DNA from 3 places in the Paenibacillus sp. NPDC058174 genome. Region 2 is predicted to be linked to each of the others. Evidence: riboswitches for the same ligand, from Rfam matches in the RefSeq annotation. Region 2 holds a riboswitch; each other region holds the start of a gene.
The links. A riboswitch is a leader RNA that binds a small molecule or an ion and turns the genes downstream of it on or off. The one in region 2 is predicted to bind ZMP and ZTP.
Positions count from the first base shown of each region.

Region 1: another riboswitch for ZMP and ZTP. It lies ahead of rpiB (ribose 5-phosphate isomerase B); the one in region 2 lies ahead of ACFVVF_RS23165 (bifunctional 5,10-methylenetetrahydrofolate dehydrogenase/5,10-methenyltetrahydrofolate cyclohydrolase).
Region 3: another riboswitch for ZMP and ZTP. It lies ahead of ACFVVF_RS05330 (DJ-1/PfpI family protein); the one in region 2 lies ahead of ACFVVF_RS23165 (bifunctional 5,10-methylenetetrahydrofolate dehydrogenase/5,10-methenyltetrahydrofolate cyclohydrolase).

Region 1 covers NZ_JBHVUY010000003.1:557,666-564,839, reverse strand. The annotation lists gene ACFVVF_RS18605 (peptide ABC transporter substrate-binding protein) at 1-501, opposite strand, end outside; gene ACFVVF_RS18600 (serine hydroxymethyltransferase) at 864-2,111, opposite strand; gene ACFVVF_RS18595 (TIGR01440 family protein) at 2,172-2,780, opposite strand; gene rpiB (ribose 5-phosphate isomerase B) at 2,807-3,262, opposite strand; ZMP/ZTP riboswitch at 3,486-3,566, opposite strand; gene ACFVVF_RS18585 (low molecular weight protein arginine phosphatase) at 3,737-4,309, opposite strand; gene ACFVVF_RS18580 (manganese efflux pump MntP) at 4,349-4,936, opposite strand; gene ACFVVF_RS18575 (L-threonylcarbamoyladenylate synthase) at 5,118-6,176, opposite strand; gene spoIIR (stage II sporulation protein R) at 6,862-7,174, opposite strand, start outside.
Region 2 covers NZ_JBHVUY010000005.1:279,921-287,094, forward strand. The annotation lists gene ACFVVF_RS23145 (cation diffusion facilitator family transporter) at 1-884, shown strand, start outside; gene ACFVVF_RS23150 (VOC family protein) at 991-1,392, shown strand; gene htpG (molecular chaperone HtpG) at 1,528-3,408, opposite strand; gene ACFVVF_RS23160 (cyclodeaminase/cyclohydrolase family protein) at 4,056-4,694, opposite strand; gene ACFVVF_RS23165 (bifunctional 5,10-methylenetetrahydrofolate dehydrogenase/5,10-methenyltetrahydrofolate cyclohydrolase) at 4,691-5,551, opposite strand; ZMP/ZTP riboswitch at 5,629-5,715, opposite strand; gene ACFVVF_RS23170 (DUF3934 family protein) at 5,853-6,047, shown strand; gene ACFVVF_RS23175 (WGR domain-containing protein) at 6,130-6,888, shown strand.
Region 3 covers NZ_JBHVUY010000001.1:1,195,192-1,202,365, reverse strand. The annotation lists gene ACFVVF_RS05345 (VOC family protein) at 1-347, opposite strand, end outside; gene ACFVVF_RS05340 (MMPL family transporter) at 480-2,819, opposite strand; gene ACFVVF_RS05335 (TetR/AcrR family transcriptional regulator) at 2,894-3,511, opposite strand; gene ACFVVF_RS05330 (DJ-1/PfpI family protein) at 4,058-4,657, opposite strand; ZMP/ZTP riboswitch at 4,712-4,792, opposite strand; gene ybaK (Cys-tRNA(Pro) deacylase) at 4,919-5,404, shown strand; gene ACFVVF_RS05320 (GTP-binding protein) at 5,401-7,174, shown strand, end outside.

The sequences.
Region 1 (7,174 bases), on a different contig from region 2:
AGTTACACCGTCAGCGCCCGTGTTGTATTTCTCAGCGTTCTTGATGTAGTACAGCTGGTAAGCATAAGCTGCTGCAGCTGGTTTGAGGTTCGGGTCAAGCACGCGTTTCCAGGCAAATACGAAATCATTCGCTGTCACCGGATCGCCATTGCTCCATTTCGCATCATCGCGAAGATTGAATGTATAGGTCAAACCGTCATCGGAAATTTTCCAGTCTTTCGCAATGCCGGCAACGTCATTGCCTTTTTCATCTTTGCGCAGCAAGCCTTCGTAGATACCGTTAAGTACTGTTGCAGATACTTGGTCCTGTACTTGTGCAGGATCCAGCGTAGGGGGCTGTTCAGACAGGTTCATCCGGAATTCTTTCTTTCCTGCAGCAGCTTCGCCGCCGCCATTGCCCGAGTTGCCCGTTTCATTCTTCGGTGTACAGCCAACTGCAATAATGGCCAGCACGAGAAGCAAAGAAACAAGTTTAAAGCCATGTTTGTTCTTCTTCAACATGAATATCCTCCCCTGATGTTCTTTCCATATTTGCAATAATTTTACATTATTAACAATAGAAATAATTAGTAATCGATTGAATTGCGAGAAAATTAAACGATTTCAATCGATTTTTATTTCATTTCTATGTTGGTACACATATAATTATTGCATTGTATCGTTAATACACGACTTCCAATATACAATAGTAAGTGACCCGTGTCAATTCCCATATATTGTGCGGAAAATGCTGGATGTTGATAATACCAGCATTCAACGGTACGTATAGCATGCTGCAACTGCATGGGGTTAATACGCTGGAAAAGCAAAAAAGGGCGATTCGAGAGAAGTCTCGAATCGCCCTTTTGACTGCAGCGCAGCTCTTAGTATTGAATGGTTTGGTAAAGCGGATATTGAGCAGTCAGATCGCGAACGATACCGCGAGCTTTAGCCAGAACCGCTTCATCTTCGTGGTTTTTCAGCGTCATTGCAATAACTTCGCCGATCGTCTTCATCGCCTTCTCATCCATGCCGCGGGAAGTCGCAGCCGGCGTACCAAGACGGATGCCGCTCGTTACAAACGGGCTAGTCGGGTCGAATGGAATTGCATTTTTGTTAGCTGTAATGCCGATGGAGTCCAGCACGTGCTCTGCAACTTTACCTGTAATGTTCAGACCGCGCGTGTCGATCAGCATCAAGTGGTTGTCCGTACCGCCGGAAACGATGTTGATGCCTTCGCCAATCAGCGTGTCAGCAAGAACTTTTGCATTGTTGATAACTTGCTGTGCATATTGTTTCCAAGAAGGCTGAAGCACTTCACCGAAAGCAACTGCTTTACCAGCAATAACGTGCATCAGAGGACCGCCTTGTGTGCCTGGGAATACAGCTTTGTCGATAGCCGCTGCCCAAGGCTGACGGCAAAGGATCAATCCGCCGCGAGGTCCGCGAAGCGTTTTGTGTGTAGTTGTCGTTACGAAATGCGCATATGGAACCGGGTTTGGATGCAGACCAGCCGCAACCAGACCTGCGATGTGGGCCATATCGACCATGAACAAAGCGCCTACGTCTTCTGCGATTTTGCCCAATTTTTCGAAATCAATTGTACGCGGGTAAGCACTTGCGCCGGCAACGATGAGACGAGGACGGTGCTTGAATGCCGCTTTGCGGACTTCATCATAGTTAATTGTGAACGTATCTTCGTCAACGCCATAAGCGACGAAGTTGTACAGCAGACCGGAAGCGTTAACCGGGCTGCCGTGCGTCAAGTGGCCGCCGTGTGCCAGGTTCATGCCGAGAACCGTGTCGCCTGGTTTGAGGACAGCCAGATATACCGCCATGTTCGCTTGTGCGCCAGAGTGAGGCTGAACGTTGGCGTGCTCTGCACCGAAAATCTCTTTCGCGCGATCGCGTGCGATATCTTCAACGATGTCAACATGCTCGCAGCCGCCGTAGAAACGTTTGCCCGGGTAGCCTTCTGCATATTTGTTCGTCAATACGGATCCCAGTGCTTCCAGAACCGCTTCGCTTACGATGTTCTCAGATGCGATCAGCTCGATGTTGTCGCGTTGACGCTGCAATTCAAGGCCCATTGCCTTCAAAACTTCAGGATCTTGCTTACGTAGATTTTCCATAATAATGCCTCCTATAGTTAATTAATGGTTTATATAAATTAGAGACAACGGCTCATGCCGCTAGTCGCAGGTTCCCGGCGATTGCTCTACCGCCAGGCCGCTTTCTTCGGGCTCTGCCGAGTAAACGGCGCGTGCGCCGCCGATCAGCTTCGGACGGGCATAAGCCATCGTTACATGTGCAGATCCAATGCTCTTAATCGAAGGGCGAACCGGTACCGCCACCCGCCGTAAATGCATGCCGATGAACGTATCACCGATATCAACCCCCGCGTGTGCGGCTACCGTCTCAACGAGACATGCCCCGTTAAGCTGACGGTATGCGTAGGCCGCCATCGAGCCGCCTGCTTTCGGAACCGGAACAGCCGCCACTTCCTCCAGCCCGTACTTCTCCGCTGCCTCTCGTTCAATTACAAGTGCACGGTTCAAATGCTCGCAGCATTGAAAGACCGGGTAGAAGCCGATGTCGCGCCGGGCTGCCTCCACGCCTGTAAAAATTTGCGAAGCTGTCTCCACCGTTCCGGAGGTTCCAATGCGGTGGCCCAGCACCTCGCTCGTACTCGTCCCGATGACAAGCAGCTGTCCTGCGGCAAGGCTTCCCGCCTCGGCCAATTCACGGATGATCTGCTCAACATCAGATGCAATGTTCGTTATTTTGTCATTCCCGCTCATGGACGATCGTCTCCTTCTTGCATAGGTTAGGAGCGTGAATATTGGGCTTCGATTTGATTCACTTTGTCCAGACGGCCGACATGGCGCTCTCCGCCCGAGAACGGCGTTTCCAGCCAGATTCGGACGATTTCCTGCGCTACGCCAGGGCCGATGACACGCTCGCCCATCGCGAGCACATTGGTATCATTATGCTCTCGGGTCGCTTGGGCAGAGAACAAATCATGCACAAGCGCACAGCGGATGCCAGCGACTTTATTCGCCGCGATCGACATTCCGATGCCGGTGCCGCAGATCAGGATGCCGCGGTCGGCTTGGCCGCTCGCAACGCGTTCTGCAACAGGAAGCGCATAGTCGGGATAATCGACCGATTGACTGCAGTCGCAGCCGAGATCCTCGATTTCATGTCCCAGCGATTCCAGATAAGGGACGATAACGTCTTTCAGGGTGTAGCCTCCGTGGTCCGCGCCGATTGCAATTTTCATAGTGGGTTTCCTCCTAAAGGTATGTGCGTCGATTACCGGGCAAAACGGCCATTCCTTTAAACCTTTGGCGTTTTGCTTAGAAAAGATAAGCTTCATCATGAAAGGGTCAAGCTGCTTACCTTTGAAGTCGAAAAATAACACTATCGCTTCAATCTCACGATTTATTATACCTAAATTCGTCGAAAAAGACGAAAAAAGAGCATGACATGCTCTTCAGCATGCTGCTCTTTGCCCAGGCGACCGGCCGTATGTTCCGATGCTCCACCGTGGTTACCCACTTCCGTCGCCAGTTACATCGGAAACCGTCTTTGTATTCTCATCATAGCCGATTCCTATCCGAAAATCAATCATCCTTTATCCTTTTCCAGTGCGGAAATTTACCATATGAATAAGCTCCCTGTTTCAGTTAATAAGAGCTGATTCGTAACCGAATTAAAGGAAGAGACGTTGTTGAAGCTTCTGCCAATTTCACTATTATTGAAGCTTGCCGAGCAGCTTGCGCAGTCCTTCTTCGATTTCGTTCGCGCAGCTCCGGTACATCTCCAGTGTACCGCCGAACGGATCGGCGATATCCGTACCCGGAATGCGCCGCTCCAGCTCCAGCAGCCTCGACCGCTCCTCGATGCTCAGCTGCTGGCCTAGAGCCAGCTTCATGTGCATTTCCGTATAGAGGCGCTCCAGCTCCTGGATATCTGCCAGCGCCAAATCATCTTGATGCGCGTACTCCTTCAACGTATGCGTCTTGTCTACTGCCTCAGGGAAGCCTTGCAGCAGCCCTCTCTTATGGCCAGCGGTCATCGTTAAGATAAGATCCGCCCATTCTACAGCCTCGCCAGTCAAAGCGCGTGATGCGCCGCGATGCTCGATATTCCTCTCCCGTAGCGATTCAATAGCATAGCGCGACACAGCCAGACCATCAATGGTCGATACGCCTGCAGAGCGGATCTCAAGTGCAACGCCTTGGCGTTCTGCCATATCCTTCAGCATCGCCTCAGCCATCGGTGACCGGCAGGTGTTGCCCGTACATACAAATAAGATGCGCTTCATGCTGCTGTCCCCTTTCTATTCGAGAGACCATGAACATGGTCAGAAAATAAACATAACTCCGAAAATAAATAAAATCGCTCCGCCAAATGCTTCGCCATAACCGCCAAGATTGCGGCTCACTCTCCGTCCAAGCATCAGACCCATTATTGACATTAATCCGCCGAAAAAACCGAACAATAGAATCGTGAGCAGCAGATCGGCCTGGAACATCCCAAGGGTCACGCCAACGGAAAAAGAATCGATGCTGACGCTCAGCGCAAATAGAAAGGTTCCCGTGACGGAACGGTAATCCAGCGATTTAACCTCTTCGCCTTTAATCGAGCTATAAATCATATGCCCGCCTAGCAAAACCAGCAAAATACCCGCTGCCGTAGTCGCAACATGGCCTAACAAGCCGCTTACGAATTGCCCGGCAAACATGCCCCCGAGCGGCATAATAATATGAAAGAGAGCAATGACGCTGCTTAGCTTCAATATATCGCGTAATCGAATGCCTTTCAATCCGATTCCAATACCCAATGAAAAAGCATCCATCCCCAGTGCTACCGCCATTATAAGCAGTGTCGCAAACTGTCCAGCGTGCAAAACGGCTTCATTCACGCAGTCTCTCCCCCTGTCCGCATCCATTCATTACCCAACATATGCGGACAAGACGCCAAACATACGAATGAATAGGCAAAAATGATGGGAAGAGATAGAAAGAAAGAGCAGAGGCTGCATCTCTTGTCGTGCCGGAATTGCTTTATAGCAGCGGTTTTAGTGGAGAAGCATACAGAAGCCACTGGTAAAAGCGGTCGGGCATCCCAAACTATAATCGGGTTACTTGATTACCCGCTGCTTTGGCGAGCCTATTCATTAAGGCAAGGCCAATACCCTGCTCTTCACAGCCCTCCGCCCAGATGCGCTGTACCCCTTCGGCGTCAAACTGTCTTAATGCTGCATACAGCCGTTGTGCCGCATGCTCCAATTGATGCTTCCCGCCACCGTAAGTGAGCACGACATCGGCGTCGAAATCACCTTCCCGTTCCGCAAATACGAGCACCCCGGTTTTCAGGCCGTCGCGTTTAGCACCCGCTATACCTTCCCGGATATAAGCAGCCGTCTCAATCGCATCGCCCTGAACGATCTCCATATCGCCTGCCGGGGCGTAATGTGTATACTTCATACCGGGCGAGCGGGGCGCTTCCTCCGTTTCGGACTTAGCCGGCGGCGTATCGATAAGCGCTTCAGGCACAGCTAACTTTAATTGTTCCGGCGTAACGCCGCCTGGCCGCAGAATGCGAATCATATTGTCGCCGGCAAGCTCGATAACGGTCGACTCCAGCCCAACGCCTGTCGCTCCGCCATCTACAACGCCTGCGATGGCACCGTTTAGATCCTCCAGCACATGTGCAGCAGTTGTCGGGCTGGGTCTCCCCGAACGATTGGCGCTGGGAGCTGCAACCGGACAATTGGCTTGTGCAATGAGTTCCAGTGCCGCAGCGTGATCCGGCATGCGGATGCCAACCGTTGCTAATCCCGCTGTAACAAGCGGCGATAATGCATCAGGTTTAACCGGCAGTACAATTGTGAGCGGCCCCGGCCAAAGCTGTTCCATCAACTGGCTTGCCAATTCCGGATACGGCAGCACCAACTCACTCAGCTGTTCGATATTGGCGATATGAACGATAAGCGGATTATCGGAAGGTCTGCCTTTTGCGGCAAATATCTGTTCTACCGCTTGTGTATTCCTTGCATCTGCCCCAAGTCCATATACCGTCTCCGTCGGAAAAGCGATCAATTCTCCCGCCTTCAGCAGCTCAGCCGCCTCCGTCAGCTGTCCTGCCAACGTCTCGCCTTTCAGCTGCCATACCTTAGTCTTCTTCATCTTTATCGTTCAATCCCTGCTTGTTAATAGTCTGTTTGCCGCTATTATACCATAAGCGTGCAAGAGAAGAGTTTTACGTGACTTATATTGCTGAGCTTGGCTAACTACACTCCAGCGAAGCCGCTTCGCTAATTAACGAAGCTGACTTCGTTGTTTGCTCGCAAGCAGAGCGTACTTTTTTCAATAGCGAACCTCTTTTCGCTACTCATGAACTTAGGTTCACGGTTAACGAAAAAAAGTTCGCTGCGTAAATTTCATCCCTGAAAAGAGATGCCCACAGCGAACTTTGCTTCTCTATTTAGCGAATCAGCTTCGCTGCAGCTTAGGAAGAGTGCAATCTCTCCCTATCAGCAGCCGATATTATCCTGTGTATGTTAAAGCATGCTGCCATAACCGCGAATGAACCTCTGTATGTTACAGCACGCTGCTGTAAACGCAAGCTATCCTTTTTTGTGCCACCCCACATTGCCACAGCCGCGAATCATACTACATTAACGTACTCTTACCGCCGCCCCAAGTTATCCTACGTTAAACCATGCTAAAGCAGCCCAAGTTACTCTCATTAACGTACCACTGCCGCTGGCGCCACTCTCTACACCCGCTGATAGTTTCCTTGGATTAAGCGATATTCCGTCTAATAAAGCGTGGGAAAATTTCAAATAATCAAGGCAAATTGCCAGCTGCATTAAGAGAACAAGCCTTTCAGCCAGCCCATCAGCTGCTGCAGCATTTCCCAGAGGAAGAACTTTGCTTCCGGCGCTTCGCCTGCCGATTGTTTTTGGTCGGCAGTGTCCTTCGACACCGAGGCAGAACCCTTCTCGTCTGACTTGCTTACTTTACTGTTTTCCGATTTAGATGGTGTTGCCTCTTTGGCTTTCCCTTGCACATCATCAGCGCTCGCAGCAGAAGCTTCGCCCGTAGCAGCATCTATGAAACAAAGCGGCGGGAACAGCACGCACCACCAGTTTTGTCCCTGACCTTCGCCCAGCGTAATCAGC
Region 2 (7,174 bases):
TTGCAATTGCAATCAGCCTGATCAGCAATTTACTATTGACGATTCTAAAATTGGCTATCGGCCTGATGGTAGGCAGCCAAGTGCTTCTGGCAGACGGCATTCATAATGCCGGGGATGTGGTAGCAGCGGCCGCCGCCTTGAGCGCGACGATTATCGCCAGAAAACCGAGAGACAATGACCATCCATACGGTCATGGCAAAGCTGAAGTGATCGGCTCCGCAATCGTTGCCGTTATTATGATCATTGCGGCCTTTTATATCGCTTATCATTCCGTTGAATCCTTCTTCCATCCTGCTGTACAAGCGAGCTATTTAGCGCTCGGCGCGGCTGTGCTGTCGCTTGTGTGGAAGCAATGGCTGTATGTATATTGCATGCGTCTGGGCAAACAGATGAATAATAAAAGCTTAATCGCTACGGCTTATGACCATCTGGCCGATGTCTATGCATCCATCGCAGCGGTTGTTGGTGTCGGAGCTGCCCTCGTCGGTGATCATTTTCACATCGCTTTCCTCAGCTACGGTGATCCCATCGCCGGAATTATCGTCGCTTACTTTATTCTGAAGCTTGCTTACCATATGGGGAAAGAAGCGATTGATATCCTTATGGATAAAATGGTGGAGCAAGAGAAATTGGATCTGTATGAAAGCCTTGTCGTTTCGGTGCCGGAGGTAAAGCGCATTGACCGTATCCGTGCAAGGGAGCACGGCCACTACATCATTATCGACGTGCGTGTCGGCGTCCCTGCGGACTTGAATATTCAGGAGGGCCATGACGTCTCGAAAAAAATAAAAGCGACGATTATGGAGCAGCATGATGACGTCGAGGAAGTGCTTGTGCACTTAAATCCATGGTACGAAGATGAGGACGAGGAATTGTTGAAATAAAGGCAACGCTACTCACCTTTATATGATTTCGGGGTTCGCTTCTGCTGCCAGAAGTAGAGTATAGTAGAAGTGGTTGGAAATATATAATTTTCAGGAGGCTGCAGCCATGTCACAGGAAATTTGGATTAACCTGCCGGTCAAAGATGTTCAGAGGTCAACGGCCTTTTTCAATGAGATTGGATTTCATGCGGATAGCGTTGGCGGCGAGAGGGCCAAGCTTGCCATTGGCCAAACAACGATTCTGTTGTTCCCGGCTGCGGTATTTGAGAAATTTACAGGTGCAAAAACCGCAGATACTTCTCATAGCGCAGAGGTGATATTTTCCATTGGCGCCAACAGCAGAGAAGAAGTAGATGCCTTTATTCAAAAGGCAGAGGCTGCCGGAGGAAGCATCTTTGGCAGGCCGAGTGAAACGGACGGCTGGATGTACGGCGCAGCATTTGCCGACCTCGACGGTCACCGCTGGAACCTGTTGTACATGGATGAGAGCAAAATGCCGAAAGGCTAATAAGGCAACGCCGGTCACCTGCTTAAGGTTGCCGGCGTTTTTTTTACATATCGCCATTTGCAACGGTATATGAGCAAAAAAAGAACGGCTGAATGTTCAGCCGTTCCTTGCGCATTGATCATGGCAGGCGCAGCCTTATACCATGATTTTGCAAATATCGTTTGTGAATTCAACCGGATCTTGTACCGGCAGGCCTTCGATAAGAAGCGCTTGATTGTACAGCAGGCTCGTATACAGATCGACCTTCGTTTTATCCTGCTCATAAGCGGCTTTCAATGAAGCGTAAACCGGATGGTTGACGTTGATCTCAAGAACCTTCTCGGCTTTAATGTCTTGATTGTTCGGCATCGCCTTCAAAATTTTCTCCATCTCGATCGTCACTTCACCCTCAGTGGACAAGCAGACCGGGTGAGACTTCAAACGTTTCGAAGCTTTGACCTTCGTCACCTTGCCCGACAGCAGTCCAGCCATATGCGCGAACAGATCCTGGTTCTCGTTCTCCTCGGCATTGCTGTCCTTGTCGTCCGCATCTGGCTCGATGCCAAGATCGCCGCTGGATACCGATTTGAATTCCTTCTCCTTGTAGCTTGCGATCATTTTCACCGCAAACTCGTCGATATCGTCCGTGAAGTACAGAATTTCATAACCTTTGTCCGATACAATTTCCGTTTGCGGAAGCTTCTCGATGCGAGCGATGGATTCGCCTGCAGCGTAGTAAATGAACTTCTGGTCTTCCGGCATCCGGGAGATGTATTCGTCCAGCGTGACGAGCTTCTTCTCCTTCGAGGAGTAGAACAGCAGCAGATCCTGCAGCGTATCTTTGTTTGCGCCGTAATCGCTGTATACGCCGTATTTCAGCTGGCGGCCGAACGACTCGTAGAACTTCTCGTATTTGTCCCGCTCGTCCTTGAGCAAGCTTTGCAGTTGGCCTTTAATTTTGTTTTTAATGTTTTTCGCGATCAGCTGAAGCTGGCGGTCATGCTGCAGCAGCTCACGGGAAATGTTGAGCGACAGGTTTTCCGAGTCGACCATCCCTTTGACGAAGCCGAAGTAATCCGGGAGCAGGTCTGAGCATTTGTCCATAATGAGGACGCCGTTCGAATACAGCTCCAGGCCTTTCTCGTATTCTTTCGTATAGTAGTCAAACGGAGTGCTTTCTGGAATGTACAAAATCGCATTGTAGACGACTGCGCCGTCTGCACTGATATGGATATGCTTAATTGGCTTGTCGAAGCCGTAGCGCTTCTCGAAGTAGAAGTTGTCATAATCCTCCGGCCTCAGCTCGGATTTGTTTTTGCGCCAGATCGGAACCATGCTGTTGACCGTCTGTTCTTCGGTAAAGCTCTCGAATTCGTTCTCTTCGCCTTCCTTCGGACGGGAGCTAGTGATGTCCATCTTGATCGGGTAGCGGATGAAGTCCGAATATTTCTTAATAATCGATTTCAGGCGGTACTCGTCCAAATACTCATCGTATTGGTCGTCTTCGGTGTTTTCTTTAATTTTCAGCGTAATGTCGGTACCGATAGCTGCTTTCTCGGCAGGTACGATCGTGTAGCCGTCTGCACCAGTGGACTCCCATTTGAAGGCTTGCTCGCTGCCGAGCGCCTTGCTGACAACCGTCACTTCATCAGCAATCATAAAGGCGGAGTAGAAGCCTACGCCAAACTGGCCGATAATGTTATGGCCGTCCTTCGCTTCGTTCTCCTTCTTGAATGCGAGAGAGCCGCTTTTTGCGATAATGCCGAGGTTGTTCTCCAGATCCTCTTCGGTCATACCGATACCTGTATCGGAAATCGTCAGTGTCCGGTTCGCTTTGTCAGCTGTAATTTTCACAAAATAGCTGTCACGGTCGAAGTTCAGCTGATCGTCAGTGAGCGCTTTATAGTATATTTTATCGATGGCGTCGCTTGCGTTGGAAATGAGTTCGCGCAGAAAAATTTCCTTTTGCGTATAAATGGAGTTGATCATCATCTCGAGCAGTCGTTTGGACTCGGCTTGAAACTGTTTCTTTGACATGAAGGAGCTCCTTTCGATTTGGGGAAGCTTTCGATTTAGTTTAGCACTCATAGCGTTCGAGTGCTAATTCTTTCTTTTATATACCATATCCCAATTTGCACTGTCAATGTTGGGGCTGTGTTCGGGCGTGGAGGAAGGGGCTGCTGGAAGCACTTAGGGAGCTCAAAATGCAAAAGTGCATGCTGTTATGGGGAAAAAGGCTGCATTTGCGCTTCAAAATGTAAAAGTACATTTTGATTTGCTCGATTGGGTTGATTTGAGCGATTATGCGGCACCTAGCCTGCACTTTTACATTTTGAAGTCGTTTTTTGACTAAATAGTGGAAAATGAAATGTGCTTTTGCATTTTGTTGGCGGTAGGGAGGCTTAAGGTGCTGCTAACTAGACCTTTATTTGATCGGATTCTTCGAAATTGCATACTTCATAGATCAGCTTTTTAAAAGAGTTCGATAGGCTGACCGATAGATGGGCGAACAACCCATGGAACGTCTTCCGTCCGCCGAAGCTCCTTGCTCAGACTGAACAAAGCAGGCTGCTAATGACACGTCTTGCGCGCACAGCAGTGGTCGTCACCGCCGCCAGTGGCATATTTTCTGCATCTATCGATGGTTGTCACTGCGCTATTGCCGCGTCTTGCATGCACAACAACTAACTGCCCGCAATGCGCATCCGAACGATCTTTATTGTTTGTGCGTGGAGCGTACCGATCTCCTCCATGAGCCGGTTTGCTTTATCGCTGTATTGGCGGTTCAGCTCGGCATCCTTTAAGCTGTTCAGATTGATTTGAACGGTCAGCAAGGCGGATTCGGCTGCCGCTTTCATCATGATGGCTCCGATGCCCAGGTCGGAGATGACATTTTTGTTGGCGGCATCAGCGATACTGTTGGTACTTTCGAGGCCGTTTTTGCATGCCTTCATCAATTCCAGAGGCACATCAATTGCTTTGATGGCGGCTAGCTGGATAGCCTGCTTGCGCAGCGTTTTCTCCTCCTCCGTCCCGGCGGGCAGTTTAATCGCGTGCATATACGTATCGAAGGAAGCGATGTCGGCGGCGAGCAGCGCCTCGCATTGCCCGATGAAATGCTGCATTTTCGCCAATGTCTCGGTTACTAGCGGCTGGATGCTGGCATACTTCTCGCCTTGCGTCAGATTGCACGTCATGGAGGTCATGGCGGCGCCAAGCGCTGCGGCGAGGGCGGCTACGCTGCCTCCGCCTGGCGTAGGGCTGGCGCTGGACGATTGCTGAACAAAGTCACGGATGGAATGCTCCCAGTTTATTTGAGTCATTGCGGTTGAACCTCCCTTTGTTGCGCAGCGAGTGCTTTCATGAGATTTTCGAACAGAACGGCAGTTGTCAGCGTACCGACGCCTCCGGGCACAGGAGAAACAGCGGCCGCAATATCTCCGATATCGCTTGCTGCGTCACCGGTGATTTTACCGTCTGCCCGTTCATTTATTCCCGCATCGATGACGGCCAAACCCTCATGCACCATCTCTTTGCTAACGATGTTTGGCCGGCCGACGGCGACGAACGCAATCTCGGCATGCTGCAGATGCGAGGCGATGTCCGGTGTGCGGGAGTGGCAGACGGTCACAGTAGCCTGTTCCCGCTGCAGCATATGGAACAACGGCAGGCCAACTGTCTGGCCTCTGCCGACAAGCGTTACATTTTTCCCCGATAGGGAGTAGCCGTAATGCTTGAGCAGCCGGATGCAGGCTTGCGGCGTAGCGGGATATAAGCCATCCTCACCTGTGACTACGGCAAGCTTATTGGCTGGCGTTACGCCATCGATGTCTTTTGCGGGGGAGATTGCATTCTCGACAGTACGGGCTGATATCCCCTTGGGCAAAGGAAGCTCCAGCATAATGCCGTGAACGTTGGCGTCTGCATTGAGCAGGCTGATTTGTTCCAGCAGTACTTTTTCGCTTGCACCGGCAGGGAAGGCGTGGAGCTGGAATGCAATGCCGAGACGGTCGGCAAGCTTGCGTTTGGCCTCCGCGTAGTAGGCGGAAGCGGGATCGCCCTCCACCAGCAGCGTTGCGATGCAGGGGGGAATTCCTCGTTGCTTCCATCCTTCCACTTGTGCAGTGATTCCGGCGTAGACGAGCTCCGCCGCTTCCTTCGCTTTCATTATTAAGGCCATTGTTTGTTCCTCCTTGTGTGGGATAAAATGCAAAAAAAGTATCCGCGGAGCGCTCGTCAAAAACGAGCACCCGCAAATACTTTCCCCCAGGCGAACGGCACGGTGCAGCCGCATGCTTCCTCGTGGTTCATTCCACTCGATTCTCGCCAGTCGCATGCGGTGATATTGGATTTATTTTACCAAATGGATACCGGAAAAGGAAGCTATGGAGTCAAGGATTCTGCCGGAATCATTGCTATTGTTCGCCACCTATTGGTACAATACTCCTTAGTAGATTGCGATAGACGAGGAGCTGTAACGATTGACCAAAGGAAAAAAGAAAAGCGGCATCGGGCAAGGAACGGGTAAAAAAGGCTGGAGCCGTTGGGATAAAGCAGCAAAAGCGAAAAGCGCGAAGCGCGTGTTCAGCAAAAATGCCAAGCCTGGCGCAGCCGGCAAGAAGGCGGATGAAGGCGGCGAAGGCGCTCCTGCAAGCGCCAAGAAGGATTCGAACTAAACAAGCGAAGGGCTGTTCCCGGCAAGCTGAGGGGATGGCCTTTTTTTACGCAGATAGATAGGGCTGTCAGGGGGAGGCTGCAATGAAACGCGCATTTATATTTCAAAGCGGGCGGTCGAATAAATTTTGGCGCATTTCGTGCAACGGCCCGGTGTATACCGTTCATTTTGGACGGATCAACACGAACGGCAGAATGCTGGATAAGAGGTTCAGGAGCGAGGAGGAATGCTTGCGCCAAGCGGAACGGATCATTGCGCAAAAGCTGAAAAAAGGCTACTGGGCAGACCCGTCATTTGATCGCTGCGGGTATTACTATGACGATCCTATTGAAGGGCTGCAGGCCCGAACCTCGCACCCTCGTTTTAGAGAACATTTCACTCAGTCAGTTTATTATATGGCGGACGACGAGACCGCTCCGTTTGGCACGAAGGAAAGTCTGGCAGCGCTTCGGGCATTGGAGACGTTTGTTCAGCAGCAAGAGGGCGGGGCGGGGGGAGATAACGCAGATATGACGGCGATATTTCCGCATTTGCTGATCGAGAGGGACTGGGACATGCTGTATGTCCCGGCGCATCGAAGCGATGAAGCTTTTGTGAAAAAGCTGCTGGAGGGACCAAAGCTGGACCGGATGAGCAACGCGGAGCTTCTGCTGCTGAACGATCGCGTAATCGTAGCTTCGGCGCTGGGCGGGATTAAGATTATGGGCGAGCTGAGCCATGCCCTGAGAACGGAGGCGCTCCGGTCGCTGGAACGTATGAACGTGTTGATGCGGCTGACTGGGGGCACGGAAAAAGGAAGGCAGATTCGAGGGCGGATAGCCGAGGACTTGGTTAGTTTTTAAGTTTTTGAGACGGATGAACTTTAGAGAAAAGTGGATGATGGCTGCAGCTGTTTTTCACGGTGCAGTAAGTTTGGAAGGAGCAGCACGGATGCTCAACCTACTGCTAATGCCACGGCTTCTCTTGTTCGGATTCTTTTAAACTAACTTCGCTATTTAACTGAACTTTTTTCTTTAATTACTGGCCGGAATCGAGCAAAATGCAGGTTTCTGCGGTTTTAAGTGAACTTTTTTCTCTATATGGAAATCAAATTCCGCTGCAGTGAACTTTTCGACGTTAACGGCTCGT
Region 3 (7,174 bases), on a different contig from region 2:
CAGAACGTCTCCTGGAGCTCCATCCCGATTGTTCCGCCTTCTTTCAGCTTATGGAACACAGACTTCAGCAGCTCGATATCTTTGTCGACGATAGACAAGCTGATGTTGGTGCCAGCCGTATAGGGCATACCCGGGAATACATCAGAGAACATGACATTGCTGCCTAGAATGTTCAACCGTGTGTGCATCACCAGGTTTTTTGCTTCTTCTGGAAGCGGATAATTCGGATCTGGAGGCGTTTCTCCGAAAGTCATGATCGAAGGGGGTTCCGTCCCGAACACCTCTGCATAAAACTCGACCGCTTCACGGGTATTACCGTTGAAATTCAGATAAACGTCAACTGACATTCCATTCACTCCCTGTGGTTAATTGGACTGGCACGCCTATTGTAGCATGTTCGACAGCACATATCGAGTGTCCGATTAACAAATCCAAACCAGACTGTAGAATCTGAATAAACTTTCATGAAAAGCCGATGATTAAGCAGGCTTATTCGCCTTTTTCTTCATACCGCTGCTGCTGTCTTGAGCATTAAGCGCGCTGATCAGCTTGTCGCCCTCAACATCCAGATTCGGGAGCAAACGGTCGAGCCATTTTGGCAGCCACCACGCTTTATCTCCGAAGACCGCCATGACAGCTGGAACCAATGTCATACGAACGATGAAGGCATCGATAAGAATACCAGCGGCGAGCGCGAAGCCGATTTGCTTGATCATCGCATCCGGTGCGAAGATGAAGCCGGCAAAGACGGATACCATGATGACAGCGGCAGCTAGAACGATGCGGCTTGCCAAGTCATAGCCGTGAACGACGCTTTCTGTTCCTCGATGGCCATGCACATAAGACTCGCGCATCGAGCTGACAAGGAATACCTGATAATCCATCGCCAGGCCATAAAGAATACCCGTAACAAGGATAGGCATAAAGCTGAGCAGCGGGCCGCCGGTGTCAAAGCCGAACAGGGAATGCATCCATCCCCACTGGTAGACAGCCGTAGTCAGGCCAAACGTTGCCAGTATGCTGAGAATGAATCCAACCGTCGCTTTAATAGGGACGATGATCGACCGGAAGACGAGCAGCAGAATAATAACGGATAGAATAACGATGATGCCGACATACAGAGGGAAAGCCTCTGCCAGCTTAGACGACATATCAATGTTAATCGCGGTGAAACCGGTCACGCCAAGCTTCATATCCAAATTTTGTGCAATGCTTGAATCGGAAGCACGAAGATCGTTAACGAGATCCTTCGTTGCAAGGTCAGTTGGTCCTGTTTTTGGGATCAGGCTAATAATGGCCATATCACCGGTTTTATTTACGCCTATCAAGGAAACGAGCGAGACATTCTCATGCTTTTGCAGCTCTTGAACGAGGCTGCCGAGTTTCTCAGGCGTGAACTTGTCGGAACCGTTTTTCGGTTCGCCCACTAGAAGCAGAGGGCCGTTAAAGCCTTCGCCGAAGCCTTTGGAGATCGCGTCATAGCTTTGTCTAGCCGTCGTATCCAAGTTAGCTGAAGCGCCGGAAGGAATGCCGAGCTCCATTTTCGCCACTGGAATGGCTGCCGTGCCGAGAACGGCAATCACTCCGATAATGATGAACCAGCGGAATTTCACAGTGCCTTTAGCCCAGCGAATTGAAAAGCCTTGCTTTGTTTTGCGGTCAGAGCTGTTTGCTTTCGTTCGGGCTTTAGGAGAGCAGATGCGTTCGCCAACGAAGCCGAGCAGGGCGGGCAGAAGAGTCAGCGCCAGCAATACAGTGACGAACACCGTCACACCTGCGACTATTGCCATCGTAGACAAGAACTCAATACCAATGACAAGCATGCCGAACAACGCAATAATAACCGTTAATCCGGCGAAAAATACCGCGCTGCCAGCTGTGCCTACAGCTCGGCCGGCTGCTTCGCGCGCGCTTAATCCCTGATCCAAAATCATGCGGCGCTGACGATTGACGATAAAGAGCGAATAGTCGATGCCGACAGCTAGTCCAATCATGACAGCCAAGATCGGCGTAATGTCATTGATCGCAATGAATTTCGAGAAAGCAAACGCGCCTCCGATGCTGATCGCCACGCCAAAAATAGCGGTAAGCAGCGGCAGGCCTGCTGCAACGACAGAGCCAAGTGTAATAATGAGTACAACGGCTGCGACGAGAAGCCCGATTACTTCTGTGGAGCCGATGGCAGGTGTGCTTTTCAGCGAATCACTAGGTATTGCAGTAATGCCCGAATTGTTCTGTTCGGCTGCCATCGCAGCGTCGATTACGGCGTCCGGAACGGATTTGGGCAGCGATGCCTGTTGAACGGTAAATTGGAACTGGAACAGGGCGAGACTGCCGTCCGATGAGAGCAAGACGCCTGGTACAGGCATGCCATTTACCATCAATGGGCCATAAGGAGGCATCTCAGCCGGGGTTGCCTGATTCGTGTCTGCACCTTGAGCCGTTTGCGGGGCCGAGGCGCCCATCTGGCTAGGATCAGAACCTGCTGCAAGACCAGCTTCCGCTGCTAATTTGGCAGGATTAATGACATATTCTACATTATAAACGTCTTCAATTGCTTTTTGGATTAATGCTAATCGTTCCGGTGTATCCAGACGTTCTCCTTTAGGAACAGTAAATGCAATACTGGCTTGTCCGCCCGAAGCCTCTGGAAGCTCTTTCGTTAGCTGATCTAGCACCTTTTGCGATTCTGTGCCGGCAATTTTCATTTCAGAGCTGGAATGTATGCCGTTGACTCCAATCAGGGTACCTACAATTCCTAGAATGACGACCCATGCGATAAGAAATTGCCATGGCTTGGCGTATGCGGATTTTCCCAACTTGTACAAAAATGTTGACATGTAATGTGTTCTCTCCTTTGTATCATGCTGACTGGCAGGGCATATGAATGATGTTAAAACCCGTTGCGTAAATATTCGAACATCGCGTTCAAGTATTGCTCGAATGGAATCGCATCGGTTGGTTCAGCTTCGTTCTCTCCGGGGAGCAGCACATTCAGACTGCCATCGAGGATGGGCACAAACGCGCCGTAAACCGCTCCAGCTAGCAGATGAGTATATCCGGCCTTATAGCGTCCTCGAGTGAAAGGCTCAAGTGCTTCTTGCGCGGATATTTGCAAGCGTCGGAATACTCCCAGAATGTAAGGTTCAAGCGTCGGATGCTGCTTCGACAGTGAGACGAACTGACGCAATTTAAGCAGAAACTCCGCGGTGAACTGCATCTTCATTAAGCTGTACAGCAGATCAAGCGGTGTTGCATCTTGCGGCATGCTTTTAATTAATTTGTCATATTCGTCTACACTCGTATAAGGGACTGCAACGGCAGCAACCGCTTCTTCTTTACAGGAAAAGTAGTTGGCGAACGTCCGTCGAGAATAACCGGCCTGCTGCACGACATCGTCGACAACGAAGCCATCCAAACCTTTTTCAAGCGCGAGCTCGAAGGCAGCTTCGGCTAAGGCAGAGGCCGTGGCTTCTTTTTTCTTGTCACGCAAGGTTTGTTTAGCAATCAAATGACTATACCTCCTTATTGAATTCGTATATTATTATGATTGCCCAAAATGCAAACATGCACAATGGGCAAGTTTTTCGAAATTGTGAACTTTGGGATGAAACAACATCCGTAGACTGGTGTCTAGATAGCCGAGGATGAATGGTTTGCGAAAGCAAATGATAGCGTGTTAGCGAACCAGCTTCGCTATTTAATGCCGGAAATTTCCTTCATACATACAAATCAAGCGTAAAATGCCGTTATTTTGATGGATAAGGGTAAAAGTTTCTCTATTGAGAAAATGATATCCGCTATAGCGAAACTGAGTGCGTAATTGTCTTTCTCAAAAAAGAACAGCTAAATCTGATTCAGATTCAGCTGTTCTTTATGCGTTTTTGGTCTTTGAAGGTGGGGGGCGAGCGGAGCGGTTCGAGTTCATGCTGACTTTTTGAAGATTCTATCCATCATTGGAGTCGCGGAGCGACAAAAAGGCTGGAATCAAGAACGGCAGCATGAACCGAAACGCGCAGCGAGCCCTTGCCTTGCTTTGCCTTGCCGAGCCGAAGTCTTAAATCGAATTATAATTGTACTCCATAAGCGTTGCCGTTAACTGCGCTCTGTCCGCTCCCAATAATCGCCCTACAACGTACAACGACATATCGATTCCTGCGGACACTCCCGCTGATAGAATGATTTTGCCGTTATCGACGTAACGCTTATCCGCTATAATAACTGCCGATGCCGGAGCTGCAGCTTTCAATTCTTCGAGAGCCCGATGATGTGTTGTGATGTTCAGGTCTTCGAGCAGGCCTGTTTTTGCAAGAATAAGTGCACCCGTACATACAGATAGGACAAGCTCCGCGGTCGCTGCAGTTTGGGCGATCCAATCAGTCAGCGCTGAATTGTTCATTTCCGTTCTAGCGCCCGGACCGCCAGGGACGATAATCAGATCGGGAGGCGGACAATTGTGAATGGTGTAAGCAGGGTTTATGCTTAACCCGCCTAATACAGTTACGGGGCCTTCATCCGGTGCGACCGTATAGATTTGAAAGTCTTTTCCGCCGCCGCTGCTTGTCAGAAACACTTCAAAGGGGCCTGTAAAATCAAGCGCTTCAATCTGGTTGAATACGACAATCGCTACTTTTCTTGCGAGGCATACCTGATCCATTCAACATCTCTCCTTTGGAATGAAAAAAAAGCATTTGGCCGCAATCGACCAAATACCTTTTGCCCAGGCGTACGGCTGTATGGCCTGTGTGCTTCCCCGTGGTTATCCACGTTTACGCCAGTCACACCCAGGTGTTGCTTAATCATTTTATATCAAAAGTTACATAAAAAGGCAACGGGTAATGGCAGATAGAGAATATGGCTTGCTCCTGTTAAAATAGATACAGCTCAAGATGATTACGATTAGAATGGGGAAGCAGCAATGGCCGAGACGAAAACAAATGCGATGCGGATGCTCGACAAGTCCAAAGTGCCGTACAGCATCATGACCTATGACAATGAAGATGGACAAATACATGGCGCAGCTGTCGCCGAAAAAATCGGAAAACCGCCGGAGATTGTATTTAAAACGTTAGTTGCCCATCAAGGGCCGAGCCTCTTCGTGTTTGTCATTCCTGTCGCAGAGGAGCTGGATCTGAAGCTGGCGGCTAAAGCGGCTGGGGTGAAAAAAATTGAGATGCTTCCGGTAAAGGATCTGCTAAAGTGGACCGGTTATGTACGCGGGGGATGCTCGCCAATCGGAATGAAAAAGCTTTATCCTACCTTTATTGATAGTGGAGCAGAATCATTAGCCCATATGTTAGTGAGCGCCGGAAAGATCGGCTTCCAGATGGAGCTCGCGCCGAAACAGCTTGCCGAGCAAGTATCGGCTGTATTCGTTCCGCTCATTAAGGCGGGTACTGCATGAACGCAAAGCGCAACGTAACGATTGGATTGCTGGCACATGTCGATGCGGGGAAAACAACTTTTGCAGAGCAGCTGCTCTATCATACAAACAGTATTCGAAGCCGAGGGCGTGTCGATCACCAGGACGCCTTTCTCGATAGCCACGAGTTGGAGAAAGCCCGCGGCATTACGATATTTGCCGACCAGGCGGTGATGAGCCGCGGCAATACGGATTATTATTTAATTGATACCCCTGGCCATGCCGATTTTTCTGCCGAGATGGAGCGGGCGCTTCAAGTAATGGATTATGCAGTCATTATTGTCAGTGCAGCCGAAGGGATCGAGGGACATACCGAGACGGTGTGGCAGCTGCTGCAAAGCCATCGCATTCCGGTATTTTTCTTCATTAACAAAATCGATCGAAGCGGAGCTGACGGGGATGCCGTTCTGGAACAAATTCGAGAACAACTGACGAAGGATGCCGTGGAGATGAGCGGCAGCTTGTCGGAAAACGTTCAGGATTCGCTTATTTCATTTGCGGCAGAGCGGGATGATGAGCTGCTCGAGGCTTATCTGGAAGGAAACGTGGAGCCAGCTAAAGTGATGGCCTCGCTTCGTCAATTGATGAAGCAAAGACTCCTTTTCCCCGTGATGCGGGGATCGGCGTTAATGGATATCGGCATTGCCGATTTTCTGAGCAATTTGGAGCTGCTGGCTGAAACGGATTATGACGATTCGGCTCCACTCGCCGCCAGAGTATATAAGATTGGACATGATCAGCAGGGTACGCGTTTAACCTATATGAAGGCGCTCCATGGCAAGGTGTCGGTACGGGAGGATATTCGTTACATCGATCGAAATGGAGAGGTCAGACAGGAGAAAATAACAGCGATCCGGACTTTTAACGGCAGCAAGTCTGCACTTGTTAATGAGGCAGCTGCCGGGCAATTATTTGCCGTGACGGGGATAACTTCACTAGCTGCTGGAGACGTTGTGGGGGAGGGGATGGAACGGTCCCATTACGAGCTTGTACCCGCGCTTCAGTCCAAGGTGCTTTTCGCTGCTTCGATTCCGCTCAAGGAAGTGCTGCGATGCTTTAAGCTGCTGGACGAGGAGGATCCTTCGCTTGGCGTCAGATGGGACGAGCCGCTTCAGGAGCTTCATGTTCATGTGATGGGTGTTATTCAGCTGGAGGTGCTGGAGCATGTTGTGAAGGAGCGGTTCCAGCTTGCCGTAGCCTTCGGCGAACCTGAAATTTTGTATAAGGAAACCGTTGGCGGAACGACGATAGGCGCCGGCCACTTCGAGCCGCTTGGGCATTATGCGGAGGTTCATTTGCGGATAGAGGCGGGGGAGCGGGATAGCGGAGTAGAATTCAGGAATGAATGCCATGTCGAAGATCTGAGCATCGGTTATCAGAACCTGATCGGCCAGCATGTAACGGAAAAGGAGCATCGCGGGCTGCTGACAGGATCGCCGCTTACCGATGTTGTCGTTACTTTGCTCTCCGGCCGTGCGCATAACAAGCATACTTCAGGGGGCGATTTCCGCGAGGCAACGCTAAGAGCGCTTAGACAAGGGCTGGAGAAGGGGGATAATATTTTGCTCGAGCCCTACTATGCCTATCGTATAAAAGTCGATATTGAGCATGTCGGCAGAGTCATGTCCGATATTCAAACCGCCCACGGCAGCATTGAGCCGCCGGAAATTTTAGCTGACACTGCGATTTTCACGGGTTCGGTCCCGATTGCTTCCTTTATGAACTATGGCGCAGAGCTGGCCTCCTATACGA